DNA from 3 places in the Tissierella pigra genome. Region 1 is predicted to be linked to each of the others. Evidence: riboswitches for the same ligand, from Rfam matches in the RefSeq annotation. Region 1 holds a riboswitch; each other region holds the start of a gene.

Region 1 (4,786 bases):
ACCAGGACTTTTTGGCTCCATGGGCGATGATGTAATAAATGGAACTGGAGATTTTTCCTTTGGATTTGCAGAGAAAATCTATAGACCATTTATTGGAATACTAAACTCTATGGGTTATGAAGAAAATAAAAACTTATATATATCCTATTATGATTGGAAAAAACCTGTATTGGAAATAGTAGAAAGGTATTTGATTCCCACTATTGAGGAAGCCAAAAGAAAATCAGGAATGGATAAGGTAATTCTTATAGGGCATAGTTTAGGTGGATTAGTGGGAAGAGCCTATATGTGCTATATATATCCTTTAACTATAGATAAACTAATTATGATAGGTACTCCAAATTTAGGTTCTGTAAATGCCTATTATTTTTGGAGTGGAGGGAAATTGCCTTATTCTAAAGTAGAAGATAATATTTTATATAATGCAGTGAAATTTGGGTTTATATTATACTATAGTTTGTTTCATAGGGTAAACTATATAGAAGGTTTAAGAAAAATATTTCCAGTGGTACAGGATTTACTTCCAAGTTATAAATATGGAGACTATTTATTATTTAAAGATAAAGAAGTTATGAAGACGGTCTCTGTCGAGGATATGATTGTTAGTAATCCATTTTTAAATGGACTGGAAAATATTATAATGGATAAAAATAAAACGTTCATTGTAAGTGGTACAGGAGTAGCTACAAATAATGAGTTTATAGTAAACATAAATAAAAGAAAGAAAGTATTATGGTCAGATGGAAAGCCTATAGATACAATTAAAACAAGTTATGGAGATGGCACAGTAACTACAACTAGTACATTGGGATATTTAGGTGGGAATCATATAGTATTAGAAGGAAATCATACAAATATCTTATATAAATCCAAGAATTATTTGGAAGATATATTAGGAAAAGTATCTTCAATGGAAGAAATAACTGAGGAACAAGTAGAAAAGGTATATTTTATTATAGCTGACAACTGTAATGCCATAAATATTCAAACTTCAGAGTCCAATCAAGTGTCTAGTAAATCAATAAACATTGTTGATGATAAAATTCAAGCTATAAAACTGTCCCCTAATAGATTTATGATAATGATTGCAGGAGATAAGGATTTAAGTTTTAAAATCAATATAGATTCATATATAAAATCTAAGGCTGAAATTCATATGTTTATTGTTGATAATAATGGTATTAATATGGAAAGGGACTACTTGAAGTATATAATGTAATATGATATTATTTTTTTACAATGTAATAGCTTTATAGGTGTTTCATACATTATTATGAAACTTAATAGGGAAAGTGGTGAAATGCCACTACAGCCCCCGCTACTGTAAATGGGTACGAAACCAAAATAGCCACTGGGAAACTGGGAAGGCATTGGAACTAGGATGAACCATAAGTCAGGATACCTGCCTATATTTAAGCCTCGGAGGGAGGGATGAGATATAAAAAACTTATCCTTAATAAAGGCTTAAGTTTTTTTGTTTTCAAAGAGGCAAGTTATTGTAGATAATAAAAAACAGGAGGAAGAAAATGAGAAGAATTAAAGGGTTAGCATTATTATTATCATTGTTATTAGTATTTTCAATAGTTGGCTGTACTTCTAAGGAAAAACCAAATGAAGAATTGTCATTAGAAGATATAGATTCACAGGGTAGTGAAGTAGATGAAGAGATAGTATCTTTTCCAGTAGAAATAGAAGATAGCTTTGGAAACAAAGTAACTATAGAAAAAGAACCTACTAAAATAGTATCTTTAGCACCAAATAATACAGAAGTGTTATTTGCTTTAGGATTGGGAGATAAAGTAATAGGAGTAACATCTTATTGTGATTACCCAGAAGAAGCTAAGACTAAGGAAGTTGTAGGAGATTTTAGTGGAAATAATTTGGAAAAAATAGTGGAGTTAAACCCAGATTTAGTTTTAATTTATGGTGCTGGAAATGAAGAAGATAATAAGATACTAAAAGAGGCAGGAATAAAAGTTCTTGGATTTATGCCTGAAACTATAGATGCTGTAATGAAGGATATAGAAACAGTAGGAAAGGCTACGGGAAAAGATAAAGAAGCATCTGAATTTATAAAATCTATGAATAATAAGAAGAATGAAATACTAGATAAGGTAAAAGATCAAGAAAAAATTAAAGTATTTTATGAAATATGGCATGATCCATTAATGACAGCGGGTAAAGGTTCATATATAGATGAGTTAATTACTTTATCTGGAGGAGAGAATATAGCACAAGATGCAGATGGTGCATATCCACAATATGATTTAGAACAATTAGTTGAAAGAAATCCAGAAGTTTATTTAACATCAGCAGATACTGAAGATAAAACTGTTGAATCTATAAAATCTAGACCAGGTTATGAAAATATATCAGCCATAGAAAATGATAGAATCCATATCTTTGAAGGAAATGAATCAAATATCATGTCTCGACCTGGGCCAAGAATAATTGAAGCATTGGAGTTAGTGGCAAAATCCATTCATCCAGAATTATTTAAATAAAGTTGGGGTTTAGATGAAAAAAGACATAAGTAAGACAAGATATAGTTTGATTATAGTTATATTAATATTGATCCTAACATTTGCCATAGCTTTTTTTTCCGTAATAGGTACTGCAAATATTGGTGTAATAGATACATTTAGAATTGTTATTTCAAAGATACCTATTATAGAAAGATGTATAGATATTTCAGATATTTCTAAGTCACATGAAACTATAATTTGGTCCATAAGACTTCCTAGAGTATTGTTAGGAGCTTTAGTTGGTGCTAGTCTATCTATGACAGGTGCTGCTTTCCAAGGAATATTTAAAAATCCAATGGCTGATCCTTATGTAATAGGAATTTCATCAGGGGCTGCACTTGGTGCTTCCATAGCAATAATACTTGGAATAAATATATCCTTTATGAATTTATCAACTATATCTATATTTGCATTTATTGGGGCCTTATCTGCAGTTTTTACAGTATATAATATAGCAAGAATAAAAAACAAAGTTCCTGTAACTACTTTACTTTTAGCAGGTATTGCCATAGGTCAGTTTTTAACTGCAATAATGTCTTTTTTAATGGTTATTTATAGTAAAGATATGGCAAAGATAATATACTGGACCATGGGAAGTTTGGCGGGAAAAGGGTGGACACCTTTAATAAGTATAACTATTCCTGTAGTTATATCAATGACGGGTATCGGCTTTTTTGCAAGAGACTTAAATATTATGCTAATAGGAGAAGAATCGGCCCAAAGTCTAGGGATAGATGTGGAGAGAACGAAGGTATATATACTTATACTAGGAAGTTTCTTGGTTTCCATGGTAGTATCTGTATCAGGGATCATAGGATTTGTAGGACTTATTATACCTCATATAGTGAGAATAGTATTGGGGCCAGATAATAGAATATTACTTCCATCATCGGCTTTAGTAGGAGCTATATTTATGATATTTGCAGATACCATAGCTCGTACAATAATTTCCCCAGTAGAAATTCCAGTTGGAATAATAACTGCTTTATTTGGAGGTCCATTTTTTCTATATTTGCTGCGAAAGAGTAAGAAATAGTGAGGTGTTGCTATGTATACTTTAGAAGTTAAAGATTTAAGCTTTAGTTATGGAAAGAAAGCAGTATTAAAGAACATATCTCTTAATATAGAAAAAGGAAACTTTATAAGCATAATAGGTCCTAATGGTTCTGGGAAATCCACTCTTTTAAAAAATCTTAATAATTTATATAAACCTGATAATGGAAGCATATTTTTAGATGGACTAAATATAAAGAAAGTAAAACCTAGGGAATTGGCCATGAAAATAGCTTTAGTGCCTCAAAATACTGTTATTGATTATGACTTTACAGTGGAAGATATAGTTCTTATGGGAAGACATCCTTATAAGGGAAGATTTCAAAAGGAAGATGAAAGCGATTATAGGATTGTAAATGAAGCAATGGAAATGACTAATACCCTTTATTTAAAGGATAGGATAATTACAGAGATTTCAGGTGGGGAAAGACAAAGGGTTATAATAGCCAAGGCTCTAGCCCAAAATCCTTCTATTATACTATTAGATGAACCTACTTCTCATTTAGATATAAATCATCAAATAGAAATACTAAATCTATTGAGAAAATTAAATCAAGAAAAAGGTACAACTATAGTGGTAGTAATCCATGATATAAATCTGGCATCAAGGTATTCTGATGAGATTATTCTGATAAAGGATGGTCAAATAAAAGCTACAGGTAGTCCTCAAAAGGTTATAACGAAGGAAAATATTGAATTTGCATATAATATTAACGTTGAAATAGACATGAATAAGTATTCAAATAGTTTATATTTAACACCAATTAATGAGTGAAGATTAAATATAAAAAAACAAACTAGTTTAAACTAGTTTGTTTTTTTATATTTAATTTTTTTATTTGTTATGTTATATTAAATAATTGAGGAGTGATAAAAATGAAATATAAATTAGTTGCAATAGATATGGATGGAACACTTTTAAATAACAATAATGAAGTTTCTGAAAGGACAAGGAAAGCTATAGACAAAGCCAAAGAAAAAGGCGTTCATATTGTTATATCTACAGGAAGGGTTCTCAAATCAGCTTTATACTATGGGAAGTCATTAAATTTAAAAGCCCCAATAATTGCATGTAATGGTGCCATTATTGCAGATGAATCAGATAATATTATTTATAAAAATTCTATAGATAAAAATTTAATAAAGTCAATAATTGATATTGCAAAAGAGAGAAATATATATTATCATTTCTATGATGAATCTAGATT
Region 2 (4,786 bases), 2.6 Mb from region 1:
ATAACCCCTTGTAAAATAGCACCTGATAAAGCAAGGTTTGCACCTACTAAAGCAGCTAATATCATTCTTGGCAATCTAATATTCCAAATTACCATTCTTTCCGCACTTCCGTCATCTGTCATAATAACTTCAAATATACGTTTTGCCCCAACTTCAAGAGTGCCTTTAGTATTTCCCAGTATAAAACCCACAAAAAACAGTATTATTAAAATAGCAATAATGGTTATTTTAAAACCTTTATTGTCTTTAAGGGAAATATCGCTTTTCATCCTACTTATTCACCTCTTCATAAATTTCTGGATAAATATTTTTAGCCATATATTCTATGGCTTCATTATAATAAGGCCCTGCATTATACAAAAAGTATTCCTGTGGAAGATGAATAACACGACCTTCCTGTACAGCTTTTACCCCACTCCATACTGGATTTGTGTTAAATTCTTCCTCTATGGATTTTATAGCTTCTTCATTACTGGAAATCATACTGGTAACCAAAACATAATCTGGATTTTTCTCCACTATATACTCTATATCCAATGGCGTAGTTTCTGATCCTATAGTATCTGGTGGTAAATCAGATGCAATATTTTTAAGTCTCAATATCTTAGCAACATCTCCTGCTATACTATTATCTAGTTTTACAGCAAGTGTTTTAGAAGTTATATATAATATAACTACAGATTTAGATTCATCTGGTAATTTTGATACAATTTCTTTTTTCTGTTTTTCCAGTTCCTTTATTTTAGTTTCAGCTAGTTCTTCCTTCTCAAGTATTTTTCCAAATGCCTTATATGTAGACACCACATCATCATATCCTCTTATATGAGTAGTGATTACATTAAAACCCATTTCTCTTAACTTCTTTGCTTGAGTTGATTGGGTTCCAACTTGAGCTATAATTAAATCTGGCTTATGAGGTATTACAGACTCCATATCTATAGAATATACAGGCCCTATAGTTGGAAGATTTCGTATTTCCTCTCTATACTCTGGTATAAGTTTCACATTGTCTGATACGTCAGATGTACATACAGACTTGCCTCCTAAATCGTACCAAATGTTTAAAGGAGTACCAGACAATACAGCTATCTTCTCTGGTTTCTCTTTTAAAATAGTTTCCTTTTTTAAAAAGTCCTTTACAGTTAAGGGATACTTGTCTCCTTCTACAGTTATTGATAGCTGAGTATCATCTACCTTTTCTGTATTCTGAACATTGGTTAAACCACCTACTCCTGTGGTTTTGGTACAACCTGAAATACTAGTGGTTATTACAGCCAAAATCATTAACCACAATATGTTTTTATACTTTTTCATCTTTTTCACCCTTTCTTTTTACGGTACATAAAAAACTCCAACATTCATAGAATTCTACGATTGCTGGAGTTTTGTAAGCCTATATATAGACCATTTTTGTTGTTTTAAATCCAAAAATAATTGCTATCAAAAAACCTTCTGAAAATAATCATCAGAAGGATAGCCAAATAAAGCAATTTACTTAAAAACTAGCTTTCTCCATCTACCGTAGAGTTATTCTGCTAATAAAATAGGAAGGTATTCTGACTCAAGCTTAATCATCTTTTCTGCCTTCCCAGTTTCCCAGTGGCATTTAGAAAAGACTATTCTTTTACAGCGGCGGGACCGTGAGGGATTTACACCCTACTTCCCTATTACAATAGAATAATAATTCTATAAACCTATTTATCCTATATTCAATTTTAATCAACATTATACTACATAAATAAATTCCACACAAGCTTCAGCAAATATGTTTGTTATCTTTTTATTAATACTTAAGACCTGATGAATGTTTAATACAAGGAAATCAACTCATTATACCTGTTTATCCAGATTTTTGCTCAAAATACTTATCCTCCAAATCTTCTAAGTGATAAAAAATATGAACTAAATCTTTGCCAAAGCTCTGCAAGGAATAGTAGTTATCACTTCCATCGGTTATTTTCTCTATAACCTTTCTGTCTAGTAATATAGTTAATTTCCTATTTAATTCTGTATGACTCATATATGGGATACTATTTAAAATATCCTTATACCGTCCATTCCCAAGATGGATAGACTTTAGAATTTCTGGTATCCATCTTAGTTTAATTAAATCATGTACAATTTCAAATCCATTAGAAATTTTGCTTTTCATAATTTCACATCCTTACGAACAAATTTGTGCCTTTTTGTTTATCTTATTTTATCATATAATTAGATTAAAGAAAGATACTAATTAATAGTTAATTAAAAATTTTTAGGAGGGGTTATATGAAACATGTAAATTTATTACAAAAATATTTATCAAATTTGGCTGTATTGAATATTAAATTCCACAATATCCATTGGAATGTTGTAGGTAACCAATTTGTTCAAGTTCACGAATTTACTGAAGGTCTATATGACAAATTATTTGAAAATCTAGACGAAGTTGCAGAATTATTAAAGATGAAAGATATAATGCCATTATCAACTATGGCTGAATACCTAGATAATTCAGATATTGAAGAAATCAAGGCTAAAGATTTTGCAATTAAAGAATCATTAGAAATAGTTAAAACAGATTTAGAAAAAATGAAAATATTAGCAACTGAAATCAGAAATATAGCTGATGAAGAAGGAGACTTTGAAACTGTAGCCATATTTGAAGACTACGTTGCTGATTATAGTAAAAATATATGGTTCATTAATTCTATATTAAAATAAAAATAAGTATAATATAAAATGAGGCTGTTTCATAACTGGTTTATCAGTTATGAAACAGCCTTTTTTATTCTCGAGCTAACAACTGATAAATAGGAGAATTACTGTTTTCTAGTTTATAAATTCTGCTATTTTATCCAAAGAACTATATACATCATTTTCATTAATTGCTATAAAGGGTATCTTTATTCCAGATTCTTTCAGATAATTTGTTAACTCTTCCATAAATATACCAGAACCTTTAACTTCCTTTAAAGTTTCAAGGATGCTTTCTAATTCATCATTATTCGAAATCTCTCCTCTGAATTCTCCAGAACAAGTATAATTAACTCCACAACTTGGACTTCCATCTATACCCACAACTCCTAGAATCTCATATCCTGCATCAATATAACTTTTAGTCTGTTGAACTATTGGTCTAAGCATTTCTCTACATTGTTCTCTATAAAATAAGGTATCAAATTGCTCCTTTACATGGCCCCATCTTTTTATTCCATATACAATCATTTCTGGACAAGGAAGTTGAATAATACCAATATCTTTCTCTGCAATAAGATTTACAAATTCCTTAAAAATTCCCCCATACTGACTAAGACCTTCAACCTTAGAATTGGAATTAATGATACAATGACAAATTAATATTATCTTTTTATTCCTTTTCAATTTCCATCCTCCTTAACTATTCCATAGTTATAGATTAATACAATGATTTTTCTTAAATTTTAAATATACTTCTTGTCCCAAAGCATAAAGTTCCAAATCATTAAAGAGCACATCCACTTTTAAAGAAACAGAATTGATATCAACTGTATATCTTATAATATTACCTTGAGGGAGTATACCAATAATTTTACCCGAAACAGAATATGAATCTTTGCAAGATTCTAGTTTAACATGAGATATTTCAATAGTCTCTGGCCTAATTACAATTTTTGAATAAGTTGAATACTCTTGATTTATTAGTTTTGAGAATTGATCTTTTTCCAATATATTGTAATTTCCAACAAAACTTGCCGCAAAAATACTTTTTGGATTACTATAGACTTCAAAAGGGGTTCCTGATTGTTCTATAATACCATCTCTCATTATATGAATTGTATCTGACATAGTCATTGCTTCATCTTGATCGTGGGTGACAAATATAGAAGTCATATTAAGTTCTCTATGTATTTCCTTTATCCTAGCTTGTAAAGATTTTCGAAGCTTCGCATCTACTGCACTCAAGGGCTCATCTAGTAGTAATACCTTGGGCTTAGTAACAATACATCTTGCCAATGCCACTCTCTGCTGTTCGCCACCTGAAAGCTGGTAAGGATATCGCTTTTCATAACCTTGGAGATCTACTATTTTTAAAGTATCTTTCACAAGACCATTAATAGTGTCTTTTTTAACCTTCTTCATCCTAAGTCCAAATGAAATATTATTATATACATTCATATTAGGAAAAAGGCTATATTGTTGGAATATCATCCCAATATTTCGGCTCTTAGGATTCCAAAAAGTAATATCTTCTCCATCTAGAAATATCTTTCCACTGGTTACCCCTTCTAATCCAGCAAGACATCGAAGAAGTGTACTTTTTCCACAGCCTGAAGAGCCAAGTAATGTAACAAATTCTCCCTTATGAATTGAAAGATTGGTATTTTTAAGTACATGATTTTCACCATAATATTTTTCTATATTTTCAAAAACAATATATGACATGTTTATCTCCTTAATTTGATTAAATCATCTATAAACAATAAATTAAAGTTAATCTAACTTCCAATATGTTTTTCTTAGAAATTAGATTAACTGTTATAATATATTTTGAAAGAATTTTATTTCTCTAATGATTTTATTGCATTATTCACATAAGACATATCAATTACATTTTCATATCCAATAGGGTTTTCAATAATTCCTTGTTCTAAGCAAAAACCTTCGATTGCATTATAGCCTTCTTCGGAAAAGAAACCATCGTTAGAAAGTGACCCTCTCAATATGCCAACAATTTCAACTAAATCTTTACCTTCAAACATAGGAGAAACTAATTTCGCAAGTTCTTCATCAGTATGCTCTGATTGCCATGCCATAGCTTTTATAA
Region 3 (4,786 bases), 1.5 Mb from region 1:
TCCTTTTCTAACAAAGCTTAATAAAAAGCATATATATACAGATATAACTGTTTTAATAACTCTCATTCCTGGTAGTTTTATCTTCTTATGTTGTTTTTCCATACTATCCCCTTTTAAAATTAATCAAAACTAAAGCCTTCTCCTAGTACTTCATTAACTAACCCCATGGTTATAAATACATTTGAATCTATACCTTGAGCATAGTTCTTAATTCTAATATATTGTCTTTTGCCAACAACTGTACTTATTATTGTTTTTTCACTTCTAGAAAATCCTCCATTGGCAACATAAATTGTAGTACCTCTTTTTATTTCATTAATTATATAATCATTTATCTCATTACTTTTATCACTAATGATTATAACATTCAATCTTTCATTAAAACTTGCAATCATATTATCTATTACATATGCATTTATAATAAGACCTAATAAAGCATATAATCCAAGTTTTAAACCAAAACTAAATGTAGCAAATACTATAATAATAAAATCAGATAAAAGTAATGCCTTTCCTATGTTTAAATGAGTGAATTTATTGATTATCTTTGCTATAATATCAGTCCCTCCAGTAGAGGCATTTTGAGAAAAAATTATAGCCATTCCTATACCTTGTATAATTATTCCATAAATTAAATTTATTGTCAAATCATCTATTATAGGCGATTCTAACGGAGTAATTATTTCAAGTAGATATATAATTCCTGATAATAGAAAGCTTGAATATATGGTATATCCTCCAAAGTCTTTTCCAATTACTAAAAATGCCAATATAAAAAGAAAGATATTTACGATCCCCATTATTATGCCAATTGGAATAAATTTGAATATATTATTTATTACCATGGCAATTCCTATTGCACCACCTACAGCTAGATTTTCTGGCAATAAAAAATAATATAGCCCTAAAGCCATAATAAATACACCAAAATTAATCAGCATAAATTTTTTAAAATTAATCTTCATAGGCACTTCTCCACAATTGATTGTCCTTTAATGCCTCTATTAATGTATTGGCTATATTAGTAGGAGTATCTGACATATATATACCAGAATCCTTCATTGTTTTTATTTTTTCTTCCGCAGTACCTTTACCAGATGATATAATAGCTCCCGCATGCCCCATCCTCTTTCCAGTTGGCGCTGTTTTTCCACTAATAAAACCTACTACGGGTTTTCTCATGTTTTCTTTAATCCACAGAGCAGCTTTTTCTTCTGCATTTCCGCCTATTTCTCCAATCATAATTACTGCATCTGTATCTTCATCTTCATTGAAAGCCTTAAGTACATCTATAAAATCAGTTCCATTTACAGGATCTCCTCCAATTCCTACAGCAGTTGATTGTCCAATTCCTTTTTGAGATAATTGATGTACTGCCTCATAGGTCAAAGTCCCAGAACGTGATACAATCCCTATTCTTCCTTTTTTATGTATATATCCTGGCATAATCCCTATTTTACATTCTTCTGGTGTAATAATTCCTGGACAATTAGGACCAATTAATCTAGTTTTTTTGCCTTCCATATATCTTTTAACTATGAGCATATCCCTTATAGGAATATGTTCAGTAATACAAATAATCATATCTAATCCTGCATCTACACCTTCTAGAATTGCATCTGCTGCAAACTTAGCTGGAACATATATTATCGAAACATTTCCTCCAGTATTATCTACAGCCTCTTGCACAGTATTAAATACAGGTATACCTTCAACTTCAGTATTTCCTTTTCCTGGTGTTACTCCTCCAACTATATTAGTTCCATACTCAAGCATTAGTTTTGTATGATATGCAGCAGTATTACCTGTTATTCCTTGTACTATTAGTTTAGTGGATTTATTTACCCATATACTCATTATTTAGCCACCTTTCTATTTTATTAATTCTAATATTTTCTTAGCACCTTCATCCATATCTTTTACTGCAAATATATTTAGACTAGAGCTTTTTATTATTTCCATACCCAAGTCTGCATTAGTTCCTTCCAATCTAATTACTAAAGGAATATCCAATTTTAATTCTTTAGCTGCATTGACAATTCCTTTAGCTATAATGTCACATTTCATTATTCCACCAAATATATTGACAAAAATCCCTTTAACTCTATGGTCTAATAATATTATCTTAAATGCCTTGGTAACATTTTCTTCTGCAGCTCCTCCACCTACATCTAAAAAATTAGCTGGTTCCCCACCATGAAATTTTATTAAATCCATAGTAGCCATGGCTAAGCCTGCACCATTTACTACACATCCAATATTTCCATCTAAGGATATATAAGATAAACCATATTTTGATGCTTCTATTTCTTTTTCATCTTCTTCACTTAAATCTCTATAGTTGGATATATCTTGATTTCTAAATAAGCCATTTTCATCAAAGTTTATTTTTGCATCTAAAGCAATTAATTTTCTTTCTGTTGTTAATACCAATGGATTTATTTCGACCAAGGTACAATCTTTCTCCATGAAAAGTCGATATAAATTCATCATAAACTTTACTCCATCATCCATTACCTCTATTGGCAAATTAATATTAAAACATATTCTTCTGGCTTGAAATTCTGTTAAACCTATTAGGGAATCTATAGTCTCTTTATAAATTTTATTAGGTCTTTTTAATGCTACTTCTTCAATGTCAGTTCCGCCTTCTTCAGATGCCATAAGAGTTACCCTTGACTTATCTCTATCTAGTACAAATCCCAAATAATATTCTTTATAAATTTCACATCCTTCTTCTATTAGGACAGCCTTTACTTCCTTTCCTTCTTCTCCCGTTTGATGTGTTATTAATTTTTTACCTAATAGCTCTTTAGAATAATTTTTAACATCATCTATTGATTCAGCTATTTTAACTCCTCCAGCCTTTCCACGTCCACCAGCATGGATTTGAGCCTTTACAACTGCAATATCAGTTCCTATTCTCCAAGAAGCCTTTTCTGCATCTTCTGGATTATGTATAACTTCTCCATTAGGAACTGGAATTCCATAGTTTCTTAATAATTCTTTTGCCTGATATTCATGTATATTCATCTTTATCCCCCCAATTTATTTTTCAAAAAAATAACTCAGCAAAAATTTGCTGAGTTATTACTATAATCTTATAAAACAAGTATTGCAGAACAAAAAAAACCTTTCTACAATAGAAAGGATATTATTAATAGAGTAGAACAAGCCTTTAGCCTACCTTATAAATAACACCTCCTCATCCTCGTGAGCAATAAACAGCGTTTTTATCATTGGCAGGTCTCCTGACTAAAGAATAACAAACTTTATCCCTTCCCATACTTTAAGTACAGTGGTATTTATAAAGTTCTATCTATCACAGTGGCGGGACCGTGTCGGAATTAAACCGAGCTTCCCTTTTAAATAATCTTATATAAAATTATACCAACGATTAAAATATTAAATTTTAAGAAAAATATATCATATTAAATATAAATTGTCAAATTATAGGTTTTAATAGAATATTATTTATAATATTGATATTAGTCTTTATAGAAAAAAATTACTATATAAGATAACTTTCTCTATTAAAAAATAGAGAAAGTTATCTTATTATATTTATTTTGCTAACTCATATAAGGCTTGAGCATATATTTTTGTAATCTTCATTAAATTCTCTATGGATATATATTCATCTCTTTGATGAACTACATCTGGTTGACCTGGAAACATTGGTCCAAATGCTACAGCATTTTCCATGGCTCTAGCATAAGTTCCACCGCCAATAGTAATGGCATCACTATTTATATCTCCTGTTTGTTCCTTATATACTTTCATCAAGGTTTTCACTAAAAAGCTATCCTTTGGAACATATAATGGCTTACTGTCACTTCTGCCTTCAACTAACTCTAATTTTGTTCCTTCAATATTCTTCCTTATGCCTTCATATACTTCCTTTGAACTGCTTCTTATTGGATACCTAACATTTATAGTTAAGATTATCTTATTATCCTCTAGTTTAATAAGCCCTGGATTAAAATTTAATTTTCCTGACATATCATCTTCTAATCCACATCCAATTCTTTCACCATTATGTTTGAATCCTATTCTTTCATTGTAAATATTTATAAATTCACAAATATCACATTTACCTTCAAGCATATAACCTAAAAAGTCCATTAAATACGAAATAGCATTTTCTCCTTTTTCTGGAGTACTTCCGTGGGCTGATATGCCCCTTGCTATTACCTTTACTTGATTATTCACTATATTTATATCTATTGAATTATTCTTCTCTTTTATATAATCCTTATATCTTTCATCAAAGTTCTCTATATCCTCTACTTCTAAAGTCACCTCTGCATAGTCTGGAACCATATTGGGGGCATTTCCACCTTTTAAATCTATAAGTTTGATACTTCCACATATATTTGAATCTATTTTTTGTTCTAGATTAAATACTATAATGCCCTTTTCTCCATATATAACGGGAAAATCTGCATCTGGTGTAAATGCCATAGTTGGAGCTTTTTCATGCTTGAAATAATAATTCATACATCCCCAACCTGTTTCCTCATTTGTTCCAAGTATCAATCTAATCTTTCTATTAAGACTTATACCAGATTCTTTTAGAGCCTTCATAGCATAAAGTACAGCAATAGCAGGTCCTTTATCATCTACAGTACCTCTCCCATATATTTTTTCATCATGAATTTCCCCGCCATAAGGAGGATAAGTCCAACCTGTACCTTCTGGTACAACATCAAGGTGAGCTAAAACTCCTACTGTCTCTTCTCCTTGTCCGAACTCTGCATATCCAGCATAGCCCTCTAAATCTTTA

What was found. Region 1 has a riboswitch for cobalamin ahead of KQI41_RS05610 (ABC transporter substrate-binding protein). Riboswitches for the same ligand answer to the same signal wherever they lie in the genome.
Region 2: it holds a riboswitch for cobalamin, as region 1 does, so the genes downstream of both, KQI41_RS17860 (ABC transporter substrate-binding protein) here and KQI41_RS05610 (ABC transporter substrate-binding protein) in region 1, are expected to answer to the same signal.
Region 3: it holds a riboswitch for cobalamin, as region 1 does, so the genes downstream of both, sucC (ADP-forming succinate--CoA ligase subunit beta) here and KQI41_RS05610 (ABC transporter substrate-binding protein) in region 1, are expected to answer to the same signal.

The regions. Positions count from the first base shown of each region.
Region 1 covers NZ_JAHLPJ010000001.1:1,131,707-1,136,492, forward strand. The annotation lists gene KQI41_RS05605 (esterase/lipase family protein) at 1-1,219, shown strand, start outside; cobalamin riboswitch at 1,238-1,424, shown strand; gene KQI41_RS05610 (ABC transporter substrate-binding protein) at 1,527-2,504, shown strand; gene KQI41_RS05615 (FecCD family ABC transporter permease) at 2,518-3,561, shown strand; gene KQI41_RS05620 (heme ABC transporter ATP-binding protein) at 3,574-4,353, shown strand; gene KQI41_RS05625 (Cof-type HAD-IIB family hydrolase) at 4,455-4,786, shown strand, end outside.
Region 2 covers NZ_JAHLPJ010000001.1:3,690,052-3,694,837, forward strand. The annotation lists gene KQI41_RS17855 (FecCD family ABC transporter permease) at 1-269, opposite strand, end outside; gene KQI41_RS17860 (ABC transporter substrate-binding protein) at 271-1,314, opposite strand; cobalamin riboswitch at 1,530-1,713, opposite strand; gene KQI41_RS17865 (winged helix-turn-helix transcriptional regulator) at 1,841-2,152, opposite strand; gene KQI41_RS17870 (Dps family protein) at 2,269-2,703, shown strand; gene KQI41_RS17875 (CD3072 family TudS-related putative desulfidase) at 2,812-3,363, opposite strand; gene KQI41_RS17880 (ABC transporter ATP-binding protein) at 3,391-4,404, opposite strand; gene KQI41_RS17885 (ABC transporter substrate-binding protein) at 4,521-4,786, opposite strand, start outside.
Region 3 covers NZ_JAHLPJ010000001.1:2,653,401-2,658,186, forward strand. The annotation lists gene KQI41_RS13050 (FUSC family protein) at 1-102, opposite strand, end outside; gene KQI41_RS13055 (YitT family protein) at 120-965, opposite strand; gene sucD (succinate--CoA ligase subunit alpha) at 955-1,857, opposite strand; gene sucC (ADP-forming succinate--CoA ligase subunit beta) at 1,873-3,033, opposite strand; cobalamin riboswitch at 3,225-3,410, opposite strand; gene pepV (dipeptidase PepV) at 3,565-4,786, opposite strand, start outside.